DNA from 3 places in the Methylobacterium sp. AC832 genome. Region 2 is predicted to be linked to each of the others. Evidence: predicted binding sites of a transcription regulator. Region 2 holds the regulator's gene; each other region holds the start of a gene.

Region 1 (4,251 bases), on a different contig from region 2:
TGTTCCGCGAACGTTTCGCCGGGACGCCCCTGAAGCGCGTCGTGCTCAGGCTCGGCGACGAGACCGTGCGCGGCGAGGCCATGATCACCACGGACGGGATCGAAGGCGGAGCGGTCTATGCGCTGTCACGCCTCATCCGCGATGCGATCGAGGAGCGCGGCGAGGCCCGTCTCGTCCTCGATCTGCGGCCGGACCTCGGCGAGGATGCGCTGATGCGACGCCTCGCGACGCACAAACAGGGCGCCTCCCTCGCCACGCGTCTGCGCAAGGATGCGGGGCTCGACCCCGTGGCGGCGGGAGTTTTGCGCGAGGCGGCCGGCCGCGCGCTTCCATCCTCGGCGGGCGATCTCGCCGCCTTGATCAAGGCGGCTCCCTTGCGCCTGCTCGCTCCCCGTCCGATCGACCGGGCGATCTCCACGGCGGGGGGCGTCGCCTTCGAGGCCGTCGACACCCGCTTCATGCTGAAGGCGCGGCCCGGCGTGTTCGTCGCCGGCGAGATGCTGGATTGGGAAGCCCCCACCGGCGGCTACCTGCTGCAGGGGGCCTTTTCCAGCGGTCGCGCGGCGGCCGCCGGGATGATGGGCTGGCTCGAGGAAGCCGGCGCGGGCCTATAACCGCGTGCAGAACCCGACCATGCCCTTGGCATCGGACGGGCAGGACGCGCTGGCGCCGCCATTGGCGAAGGACGGGCTACCCGAGGACAGGCAATAGGCCGAGACGAAGGCCTCGCCACTGGCACAGCTCAACTCGCAGCCGCTTGTCGAACACGTCTCGTTGCGGACGGGACGAAGGCTGGAGTTGGCGGCGCTGGCCGTGATGCCAGCCGCCCCCGGCTCGCCCTGAGGACCGGCAGGGCCCCTGGGACCCGTTTCCCCCTTGGGGCCGACATCGCCTTTTGGCCCAACCTCACCCTTGGGACCGACATCGCCCTTGGGACCCATATCGCCCTTGGGACCGATCGGTCCCTGGGGGCCAGTCTCCCCCTTGAGCCCGGCCTCGCCCTTCGGTCCCGTCTCCCCTTTCGGCCCAGCCTCGCCCGCGGGGCCCGCAATCCCCTGCGGTCCGACAAGCCCTGCCATGCCCTGGGGCCCGGTTTCGCCTGCGGGGCCCGCATCGCCCTTGGGGCCGGGCTCGCCCGTGGGTGCGCAATTGGCCACCACCGCCTCCCTCTCGTCCTCACCGGCCTTCAGCGCCGCGACGCAGGTAGCCGGCCGGTAGGGAAGGCGGAACAGGAAACGCCCGCGCGAATCGGCCATCACCGAGATGTCTTCGTCGAGAATGACGACGGTGCCGGCCTTGCGCACGCTGCCCGAGATTCGCAGGTCTCCCCCCTCGATCCGCGCATCGTAAACCTGGATCGGCTGCGACGGCGTCACGACCCGCCTGGTCCTGGCCCTGGGCCCCGGAGCCGCTGCGGCATCGGTCGCCGGGGCGGCGCTCATCCCACGGCCCGGCTGGCCGGGGCTGACCTGGCCTGGCGCCTGCGCGAAGGCGGCCCCGGAGAAGGAGCCCACGAGCAACATCAGGCCGATCAGCGATTTGCCGAACAGGGAACCGGCCTTCTGGCTGTTTCCGGACGGGCGATGAAGGGCCTGGCACTGGGCGGCTTGGTCGAGGCGCATGGGCATTCTCTCCCGGCTGATGCGCCGGGGGTCCGGCACGGCGGAGGGACAATGCCGGGTCCGGCCATGGGGTCAAGTCCACAATGAGGGGCTCGAACGCCCTTCCGATTCTCGGCCGTCCACACTCATCCACAGCCGTCCACAGGGGAAACGACTGTTTGCGTTGGGAAATTTTTCAGACCCCTGAAACCTGTTGAGTGTGTTCTTGTTTTGTTCTTATCGTCCGGCGACGGTGCGGACAGGATGGCTTTGGCTCAACGGACAATGCGCGATGAGGGCGAGACGAACACGGACGAGTTCGCGCGGCGCCGGAGGGTTGCGATGGCCGCCCTGCGCGATCACGGGGGAGGACATTCCGACGCCCTCCGCGTCGAGTCGTTGCCCCTGGGAATCGCGCATATCGATTCGGGGCTTCCCGGCAACGGCCTCACTCTCGGGCGACCGCACGAGATCGCGCCGGAAGCCGAGGGCGACGAGGCGGCGGCCCTGGGCTTCACCCTCGCCCTCGTGGCGCGTCACCTGGCGCGGGTGGAGGGAGAGGCGCTCCTCGTCATCGGCAAGGGCCATCCGACGCCCTACGGCCATGGTCTCGCCGGGCTCGGCCTCGATCCGGGCCGCCTGCTGATCCTGGAGGTGGAGAACGACGCGGATGCCTACCGCGCCGTGGAGGAAGCCCTGCGGTCTCAGGGCCTGAGGGCAGTGGCGGGGCTGGTGGATGCCGGCCTGCCGCTGAAACAGAGCCGTCGGCTGCATCTGGCGGGCGAGGCGGCCTCCCGCCTCCTCCTCGTCCTGCGGCCGCCGCAGGCGGAAAACCCGAACATGGCCGCGACCCGCTGGCGGATCGGGTCGGGGGCGGCCCTGCGGGACCGCTTCGGCTGCATCGAGCGGCCCTGCTGGCGGGCACGGCTCGACCGCTGCCGCAACGGACGGACCGGGGATTGGCTTCTGGAGTGGGATCATGCCGCGCATCGTTTCGGTCTGGCTGGAGCAGTGGCCGCTGACGCGCCTCAGGCGCGCTCGAACACGGCTTGAACACGCGGCGCCAGAAGCGGTCGCGCCCTCCGTCGTGGCCGCCATCGGCCCGGGGGGTCTGCGCATCACCGCGGTGGATGCCGCCGCCTGGGCCCTGGGCCTGCGCCCGGGAGAGCCCCTGGCGCGAGCCCGAGCGAGGATCGGCCCCGGCATCGCCGTCCACCCCGCCGACCCGGAGGCCGATGCCGCCGCCCTCGCGCGGCTCTGCCTCTGGGCCCGTCGCTACACGCCCGTGGTCGCGCCGTTCGGACCGGCAGAGGGTGCTGCCGGCTTCTTCCTCGACGTGGAGGGGGCGAGCCATCTGTTCGGCGGTGAGGAAGGCCTGATGGCCGACCTTTCCGGTCGCCTGTCGGCCAATGCGATTCCCGCCCGGCTGGCCCTGGCCGACACACCCGCCTGCGCTTTCGCCCATGCCCGCCACGGCGGTTCGGCGAGGCCCGTCATCGTGCCGCCCGGAGACAATGCACCGTCCCTGCGCGACCTCTCCGTCGCCGCCCTGCGGATCGAGCCGTCCATCTCGGATTCGCTGCGTCGCCTCGGCCTGCGCCGGATCGGAGCGCTGGCCGACGCACCCCGCCCTCCCCTCGCCCGACGCTTCGGCGAGACCCTGCTCCTGCGCCTCGATCAGGCATTGGGGAGGAGGCCCGAACCGCTGGTCTCCCTGGCCGAGCCTGCCGCCTTCGGCGCGAGCCAGGGCTTCCTCGACCCGATCGGACATCAGGCCGGCATCGTCGCCACTGCCATCCGGCTGATGCGGGAGATCGCCCCCCGTCTCGCCGCATCGGGCATGGGTGCGCAATCCCTGCGCTTGAGCCTGCATCGGGTCGACGGCATCGAGAAGACCCTCGATCTCGGCCTGTCGGAACCGACCCTGTGCCCCATCCAGATCGGTCGGCTGCTGGACCTGCGCCTCGACCGGCTCGGCCCGGCCCTCGATGCCGGCTTCGGCTTCGAGACCGTGCGGCTCGACGTGACCGGCATCGGCCGGCTGGAAGCGCGCCAGGACTCCCTCGCTGATACGGGCCTCGATCGACGCGCGGAAGGCAACGGAACCGCCCGCCTCGCCGATGCCCTGCGCCAGCGCATCAGGGCCAGGGTGATAAGGGTGAGCCCACGAGCGAGCCATATCCCCGAACGCGCCGACGCCCTGGAACCGTGGCGGGTGAACCATGTGGCCCTCGACTGGACCGGGCGGGGGAATACGCGCCCGGGCGGCCCCATGCCGTCCCGTCCCCTCGTCCTCTTCCCTCGCAGCGAAATGGCCGACGAGGTGTTCTCGCTGGCCCCCGACGGGCCGCCCCAGCGTTTCCGCTGGCGCCGACGTCTGCACCGGATCGCCCATGCCGAAGGACCGGAGCGCATCGCCGACGCCTGGTGGCACGCCCCCGCACCGGCCCGGGATTATTACGTGGTCGAGGACGAATCCGGCCGGAGGCTCTGGGTCTACCGGGAAGGCTTCCACACGGCGCAGCAGGCCGCACGCTGGTTCGTGCAGGGATTGTTCGCGTGAGTGCCGAGATGAGCGCCCTCCCCTCTCCCCGCCGGGCGGGGAGAGGATCGCAGGCACCTTGCCGTGACTGCGATGAGCGGAGGCGAA
Region 2 (4,251 bases):
TCTTCAACGGGAATCCAAAAATTTATGATCTCTTTGGGTATTCCGCGCAGCTTAATCTTTGCGGTGACTTGGCGAGGTCGATGGTGGACACAACCAAATCACCATGTTTTATAATGCCTCCCGCCAGTCGAGCGGCGTTCGCCGGCTGGCGATCCCGCGCCTGCCTCGAACAGAGAAGACGCTTTGACCCGATCTAGCAGTCAAAAACTGCTGTAAGCCCTCCGACCCGGTGGGCAATTGGTGGCATACCAAATACCAACTGTCAAACGGAATTGCATGATTGTGCCGATCAGCATCGGATCACTGGAACGCGAGGCTTCGCATGGCCGGTCGACACAGGAAGAATACAACTCCTTCCTACATGGTAATCGGAAGTCTGCTCTTCGAACCGTAGCGAGGAAAGCGCCACTCAGCTTATGTTAAGAGCTTTGAGCGGGCCGAGGCATTCCTTGTATTTCAAACGCGAGTTTGGCATGCTTCACACCAAGTGTGCTCGCCCGCGTGTGCGAGTTTAAATTATTCTAGGTGGCATGAAAAATGGTTAAAACCGACACATTTCAAGTAAAGCCTATCGTTGCGACTTCAAGCTTGCGTGCATTGGCTTATGACGCGCTCAAAGAAGCAATCACGAACATGAACATTTATAATCAGCGTGAAGAGGTTCGCCTGGATGAGCGAAAGCTGTCCTTGAACCTTGGCGTGAGCCGCACCCCTGTGCGCGAAGCGCTGACGGTATTGGAGCAGGAAGGCTTCGTGCGGTTCGAGGCCCGTCGCGGTGTCTTCGTCATCAAGAAGTCGAAGAAAGAAATTGTCAGCATGATCCAGGCTTGGTCTGCCTTGGAGAGCATGGCTGCGCGCCTCGCCTGCGAGCGTGCCACCGACGAACAACTTCACTGCCTGCGTGAGCACTTTCCAGAATTCTATGAAGGACGCCCGTCGGATCATCTCGACGAGTATTCGGAGGCCAACATTCGCTTCCACCAGAAGATCATTTCGCTCGGCCAGTGCGACGTGATCAAAGACATCACCAGCAACCTGCTGATGCATGTCCGCGGTATTCGCAACACCGCGCTGCGTCAGGGGGAACGCGCGGCCAACTCGATCAAGGAACACGTGGCGATCATCAAGGCATTGGAAGCGCGCGATGCAGATCTGGCGGAACGCCTCGTGCGCGAGCACGGCCTCGGCCTCGCCAGCCATGTTGAGAAATATGGTGACTATCTCGACTGATCGACGCTGCCCCCAGAGTACCCGCCATATCGCATGGCTCCCCGGCCGTCGGTGACCGACTAAGTCATCGGCGGGGACTGGGCGCGCGGCTCCGCCGGACACCGCGAAGGCCCGCCATACAGGGGCGGGGTAAGCCCCCGCGGCACGACGCCCCTTCGGATGCTTGAAGGGCCCGGCGGGTGATACCGGCGGACGCCAAGCCGGCCAGCGGCAAGGCCGCTTGAACGAAACATTGCGCCTCAGGAACAAACTCTACCACCGGGTTAACGGAACCCTTGCAGAACACTTGCGGAACGTCTACCGTGTTCGTGTTTTGTTTCAGCGGCGTTAGTCGCGGCCATTGGCTTCAGTGGAAGAGTGATCTGTATGTTGACGCGTAAGCAGCTGGATCTTCTCCAATTCATCCAACAACGGATGCAGGAGAGTGGCGTCCCGCCCTCCTTCGACGAGATGAAGGACGCCCTCGATCTCAAATCGAAGTCGGGGATCCACCGGTTGATCACAGCCCTCGAAGAGCGCGGATTTCTGCGTCGTTTGCCGAATCGCGCCAGGGCGATCGAAGTGATCCGGATGCCTGAGAGCCTGACCGGTGCACCGGCGCCGAAGCCCGCTCCCACCGGTGAAGTTCGCCGCTTTACGCCGAGTGTCGTCGAAGGCGGTCGATCCAAGGCGATGCCGTCCCTGCGCCAGCCAACGACCCAGGCCCAGGACGAGAGCGGAAGGTCGATCACGATCCCGGTCATGGGACGGATCGCGGCCGGCACGCCGATCTCCGCCATACAGAATCAGAGTCATTCCGTGACGCTATCACCGGACTTCCTGGCCGGCGGCGAACATTACGCACTGGAGGTCCGCGGCGATTCGATGATCGAAGCGGGTATCCTCGACGGTGATCTTGTCGTGATCAAGAAGCAGGACACTGCGAATACAGGCGACATCATCGTTGCCCTCATCGACGATGAAGAGGCCACATTGAAGCGCCTGCGTCGCCGCGGTTCCTCCATCGCTCTGGAGGCGGCAAACCCCGCCTACGAGACGAGGGTTCTGGGACCGGATCGTGTTCAGATCCAGGGGCGGCTCGTCAGCCTGGTCCGTCGTTACTGAAGCCCGTCCGGCTGCGTTTCGGATGACGGATCGCCGTCGTCGGCCTCGGCTTCTATGGGTTTCGCACTCGGTCCCGATTCCTTCGGAGGCGAAGGGGACGGCGTGACGACGGCGACCGCCCGCCGCCATGGCGGACGAGAATGAGGTTGGTGGGCGGACGTGACCTGCGGTCCTTCGGGGCCGAAACGGATGGCGGTAGCGCCGCGTAGGGCCAGGTATGCGCGATCGATGACGAAGCCGGCCCGGCAGTCTTTGGGGGCGTCACGGCGGGCGATGATCACACTCGCCCGTTCGCAATCCTCCGCGAAGGCCCGCTTGTCCTTGACCAGGGCGACGATCCGACCCGGCCCTAACTCGACGACGCATCCGACGGTATCGCATCGGCTTCTCGGCGAGGCTGCGACGGCGGCGACTTTCCGCGAATCGCCATCCGCCTTGAGCCATTGTTCGAGGACGAAGGCCGGCGGGCTGCCGAGAATGCTCAATCGGCCGTCCCCGTCGCGGAAGGCTGCACCGCCACCCTCACGGTCGATGTAGACGTCGTAACGCGGCGGCATGGTAGCGAGCACGACACCGAGAGCGGCCGGAGCAAGGCCGATCCAGCGTAAGCTCGAGACGGGAAGTGTCAGCAGGAGCAGGGCGAGAGCAAGCAGGCAGAGTGCCGTGCTGCCATAGGCCGGGACGACGAGGGTGGCGTGTCCGAACCCGCTGATCCAGCCGGAGATCGTGAGCATCCCGCGTACGGCGAGCCCCATCGCCCACCAGACCGGCTGGTCCAGTGCGAAGGGATAGGCGAGGATCCCAAGAACCGCCGCCGGCATCACCGCCAGGGAGACGAGGGGCAAGGTCAGGGCATTGCCGACGATGCCGAAGGGCTGGACGGTCTGGAAATGATAGGTTGCGAAGGGTGCCGTGGCGATCTGGGCGATCAATGTCGTCGCCAGCGTGCCAAGGACCGCGACAGCCAGAAACCGCCAGATCCGGGCCAAGAGGCCCGCACCTTCGCGTGGCGGCATCCAGCGATTGAGCGCACCGGCGCAAGCGATGAGGCCGGCTACCGCGCCGAAGGACATCTGAAAGCTCGGGCCGAGAATCCCGTCCGGCTCGCGCGCGAGGGCGATGAGGGCAGCGAGCGCGAGGTTCCGCATGCTCAAAGCCGGGCGATCCACCAGGATCGCGCCGAGCATCACCAACGTCATGATGAGCGAGCGTTCGGCAGCGATATCCCAGCCCGAGAAGACGCAATAGGCCGTGACACCCACCATGGCGAAGCCGGCGGCGATCTTCTTGATCGGCCAAACCAGGGCGAGCCCCGGAACGAGGGCGAGCAGCGCGCGGACGAGCCAGAACACGACGCCGGCTGCGAGCACCATGTGGAGGCCGGAAATCGAGACGACGTGGTAGATTCCCGCCGCACGCAGAACCTCGTTGGTCTCGGCATTGATGAGGCCGCGCTTGCCCGTTACCAGGGCGGCGGCCACCGCGCCGGCCTGCCCGCCATTGGCGTCGGTGATGCGCCGGGTCAGCGCGTTGCGGGCGTCGTCTACGGCGGCTGCCAGCGCTACGGAGCGGGGCAAAGGCCTGGGCGGAGCCTTGACGTCGATCTTGCCTACCAGGGAACCGACGGCACCGATCCCGCGAAAATAGGCATCCCGGGCGAAATCATATCCGCCGGGGCGGGCCGCGTCGGGCGGCGGCAGGAGCCGTGCCGTCGCCGAAATGAAATCGCCCGGCTTCAGCGCGAGGGCCTTCTTGTAGGAAACGCGGACCCGCCTGGGCCGGCGATCCGGCGGGAGGTTGCCGAAACTCTCCACGAGGACGATCAGGCGGGCGCCGACTTCCCGTTCGTCGAGGGCTTCGACCAATCCGGTGAGCGGGGCAATCGTCGTCCGGGCCAGGACGGGTGCCGCTACGACC
Region 3 (4,251 bases), 330 kb from region 2:
TCCGCTGCCGAAGTGACACCGGTCTCCGAAATCGGCCCCTACCGCTTCACCCCGGCGTCCATGACCAAGACGCTCATGGACGATTACACCGCCGAGGTTCAGCCGAAGGCGGTCGCGGCGTAGTTCGGACCGCACTTCGCGGGGCCACGTCGCAGGCGCTTGCGGGGACGAGGCGTGAACGACGCCTTGCCCTCGCTCACCGGGGATTCCCATCGAGCTGGTCCTTCGTGACGAGGCTCGCCGTCCATCACGCAAGTGGGCGCGATGGACGATCCCGGTGTGGAAGCCTGCAGCTCCCAGACACCTGTCTGCTCGGATTTTTCAGCGGACGATCCTAAGCGAAATCGAACATCCAAGCAGATTTCCTCACCCTGAGGTGCCCGCGTCAGCGGGCCTCGAAGGAGGCCTCCAGTGGTCACGCGATCCCTGGAAGGCTCCTTCGAGGCCGCTATGCGGCACCTCAGCAGGATGAGGCGAAGCCCTGGAAAAACAGCCCGAACAGGCCCTAAGCCGCGTCGCCGTATCGCGCCAGGTCTTCCGGCCTCGGGACCTGTCCGCTGCGGTTCTTCACGGCCGGACGATCGGCAACCTTGCCGCGCCAGGCGTGAAGGGCGGTGAGTTCCGGGGCGATCGGCAGGCCGACGATCTCGGCGAACATCAGCCCGGCGAACAAGGTGATGTCCGGCATCGAGAAGCCGTCTCCGGCGAGAAAGGGCTGCTTCGCCAGCAGATCGTTGAAATAGGGCATGTTGGCGACGGCATAGGCGCCGCGCCGCTGTCCCCATTCTTTGGCCCCGCTCCAATCCGGCATCCGCCACGGCCGCAGCGCGCCGCCGAGGCCGGGGGTGCCGTAATGGAAATAATCGTCGACGGCATCGATCAGCATCATCTCGGCGCGCCGCTGCATCATGTGGATGACGCCTTTGTCACGCGGTGTCGTACCCGTGAGGGTCGGATGGCCGTCCAGGTTGTCAAGATATTCCGTGATCGCCGTGGATTCGGTGATGATCGTCCCGTCATCGAGTTCGAGGACCGGGACCTTCCCGATCGGGTTCATCGCCAGGAAACCAGGCTGCTTCTGCTCGGCGGCGATGAGGTCGATACTGACGAACTCGATCCTCTCCTCCAGCCCCTTCTCGGCGAGGACGATGCGGATTCGTGCGGGATGGGGACCCGCCTCACGGTCGTAGATTTTCATCGGCACACTCTCTATCTGCCAGTTGGTAGATACACCATGCAGGTCGATGAAGACACGTCAACGTCTACCTGCCAATCGATAGAATGCAGGTGTAGAAGCGGAGGATGAGCGAGAGCACCCGGGAACTGATCCTGAACGCCGCAAGGCTGACCGCGCAGGCACGCGGCTATGGCGGCCTGAACTTCCGCGATCTCGCGGAGGAGGTGGGAATCAAGGCGGCGAGCATCCACTATTATTTCCCCGGCAAGGCTGCCCTAGGGGCGGCGGTGGCACGGCGCTACCGGGAAGATGCGTTCGCTGCCCTGGAGGCCCTATCGGACGCATGTCCGGATCCGGTCGCCTGTCTGCGGCGCTACCCCGACACGTTCCGCACGGCGCTCCAGAACGACAACCGAATTTGCCTCGGCAGCATGATGGCCGCCGAGCACGACGACCTGCCGGACGACGTGAAGACGGAGGTACGAGCTTTCGCCGAGGTGAACGTGGCCTGGATCCGCAGACAGCTGACCGCCGCATCCCCGGTTACCGCCGAGACCGCCACGTCGAGAGCCTGGGCCATCTTCGCGGCCATCGCCGGCGCGCAACTTCTGGCGAGAAGCCGGTCGGATCTCTCCGTCTACGATGCGGCGATCGACACTTACCGTCAGGCGGGACTTCTGCCGGGCTAGAGCGCTCTCCGCCGAAGTGGATCCCGGTTCGGCGAAAAAGAGCGCGGCAAAACAAAGGCCTGGAGATGTCTCCCGACCCAACGTGGTCGGGCGCAGCTCTAGCGGGGCACCAACGATATGGCCGCCGGTTGCCGGAACGAAGGATCGTGGCGGAGTGAGGCTTACACCCCGCATCCCGGGGATGGTCAGGGTTCGGAACTCATCGGCGACCGCCTCGTTATGGAGAGAACAATTCATGAACGAGGTCGAGCGATGACGAAGAAGCAGGCGACGGACGAGAACGAGAACCCGAAGACGGCGGGTGGCGATGCATCGAACCGGATCAAGGATCCGAGCGAATGGACCACGGGCGACGAGCCGATGACCGGCGCGCAGGCTTCCTATCTCAAGACCTTGTCGGAGGAGGCGAAATCACCCGACTCGTTCGAGCCGGATCTGGACAAGGCCGAGGCCTCCAAACGGATCGACGCGCTGCGCAAGGAATCCGGAAAAGCTTGATGGACGGCAGCCCCGGTCGCGGGCTTGCGGCACGCGTTTTCGATAGGGCGAGACCCGATCCGTCTCGTCCTGCATAGTGATGTCTAGCGCGCCTTTGGCTCGGCCCTTCGGGGCCGGGCAACCCGGTGACGCTGAATGACGATGTGAGCGGTGAAAGCGCTGGGCCGTCGCTGCCGGATCGCGGCACATCGAACCGGATGTCGAGCCCCTGGTCGCGTTGGCGGAGGGGCACGTACCCATTGGAAGTCCGACGGCGTTTCGCTGGTATTTGTTTAAACCGTCGGCAATGATTTTCGTCGTAGGAAGGCGGGCGCTGCTTCTTCAGGGATCGCCTCGCTCGATGACGATTTCTGAAAAAAACGATGTGACATCTACGGTCGCCAAGCCGATCGCGTCCTCGGATGGCCCTCCGTCCCGTCTTTCACAAAGCGCTTCGCGGTTCGCTCGAGATACAAGTGGGACGTCCGCGATCGAATACGCGCTGATTGCCAGCGTGATCGTCCTGGGGATCGTCACGGCGCTGCTGAATTACACCAACCGGGTCCGCGAGCTTTACGAGTCTGTCGCGCAGGCTTTCACCCGGAGTATTTGAGCGTTCGTGCCCCGCGCGTCTCGTGCGGCGCCGGCTTCAGCGGCGCGTCTGGCCGGGCCGGTTCGGCGTCGGGTTGTTGGCTTTCGACGAGCCCACGGACGCCATGCCGTCACGCCACAGGCTGTCGAACAGGCTCTGCATCGTCCTCGCGTTTTCCTGCTGAACCTCCAGCCCGGACTGAAACATCTGCTGCAACAGATCGAACGGGTTCAGTGCGGCACCTTGCTGCGCGCCGGCCGAGGCCTGACGGGATTCGGGCGTGGGGGAAGAATCCTGCGCCGGTCGGGCCGCCGGGAACAGGCGTGCGGGCGGCAGGCTCTTCTGTGCCGGGGCGGTGCGAGTAGGGGGGGCGGCCTGCATCGGCGAAGACAGCATCGCACCGCTCGCTTTCATGAAGCCGTTCATCATCTCGGTCCAATAGGGATGGGTCGGGATGCCGAAGGGCGAGGGCGGGGGAGGCGCGGGCTGGGGAGCGGGCTGCCCCGGATTCATCATCACGTGGACGATCCCCGCCACGACCATGCCGGCCATGAGCGGCAGCATCTGCCGGAGGGCGGGCGTCGCCACGCCGCTCACCGCAGCTGCCTGTTGCAGGACGGCCTGGCTCAGATGCTGCGAGCCGAAGAGCTGGCGCATCATGGCATCCATCTGCGGCTTGGCCTGCGGGGCGGCGAGCGCGGCCGGGTCCATGAAGCTGAACATCTGGGTGAAGCCGGTGGGATCGGCGGCGGCGTTGCGCTGGAGGCCGAGCGTTAGGGCCGGCATCAGCGCTTCCATGGCCCGACGGGTCTGATCCGGCGACAATCCGAATTGCTGGCCGAAACCGTTGGCGCCCATGAAACCATTGGGGTCCATGCCGCCCTGCGCCTGCAAGAGATCGAACAGGTTGAACATGGCGGCAGCCTCTTGATCCCATCGCGGCCAGGCCGAATTGCTTCGGCCTGCTGTCGAGACGCGAACTCTGTCGCATCCCAGTCGTACTTACCAGCCCGAGATCATGCCCGTCCCGGCTCTAAACCAGTGCGTTCGGCCTCTCCGGGGCCGGAATATCGCCCCCGGAGGCATCCGCATCGGCCTCCGAGGCCAATTCGCGCGCGAAACCGGCCCGTTGCTCGAGCTGCGTCACCGTCCGGAAGGCGAGGGCGATGCCGATCGCCCCGAAGGCGACGGAGCCGAACCCCACCCCGGCGATGATGCCCTCGGGGCCATAGAGATAGCCGCCGAGAAGCGCCGGGGGCACGGTTCCGATGGTGGCGCGGCCCCAATTGAGGAAGGTCGACAGGAAAGGAAAGCCG

The links. The regulator LexA, encoded in region 2, represses DNA repair genes until DNA is damaged. The targets are predictions, from matches to a motif close to TGTTCNNNNTGTGTTCNG.
Region 1: AC0IXR_RS24135 (ImuA family protein) is a predicted target of LexA. The motif match lies at 1,823-1,840, and genes of this name have one in related genera.
Region 3: AC0IXR_RS03475 (DUF3072 domain-containing protein) is a predicted target of LexA. The motif match lies at 2,091-2,108, and genes of this name have one in related genera.

The regions. Positions count from the first base shown of each region.
Region 1 covers NZ_CEEDMV010000013.1:14,467-18,717, reverse strand. The annotation lists gene AC0IXR_RS24145 (TIGR03862 family flavoprotein) at 1-614, shown strand, start outside; gene AC0IXR_RS24140 (collagen-like protein) at 609-1,622, opposite strand; gene AC0IXR_RS24135 (ImuA family protein) at 1,944-2,654, shown strand; gene AC0IXR_RS24130 (Y-family DNA polymerase) at 2,581-4,164, shown strand.
Region 2 covers NZ_CEEDMV010000001.1:1,076,805-1,081,055, reverse strand. The annotation lists gene AC0IXR_RS05000 (GntR family transcriptional regulator) at 538-1,230, shown strand; gene lexA (transcriptional repressor LexA) at 1,597-2,334, shown strand; gene AC0IXR_RS04990 (ComEC/Rec2 family competence protein) at 2,328-4,251, opposite strand, start outside.
Region 3 covers NZ_CEEDMV010000001.1:742,196-746,446, forward strand. The annotation lists gene AC0IXR_RS03460 (branched-chain amino acid aminotransferase) at 1-123, shown strand, start outside; gene AC0IXR_RS03465 (glutathione S-transferase family protein) at 506-1,198, opposite strand; gene AC0IXR_RS03470 (TetR/AcrR family transcriptional regulator) at 1,303-1,866, shown strand; gene AC0IXR_RS03475 (DUF3072 domain-containing protein) at 2,119-2,364, shown strand; gene AC0IXR_RS03480 (Flp family type IVb pilin) at 2,705-2,956, shown strand; gene AC0IXR_RS03485 (DUF937 domain-containing protein) at 2,993-3,850, opposite strand; gene AC0IXR_RS03490 (MATE family efflux transporter) at 3,969-4,251, opposite strand, start outside.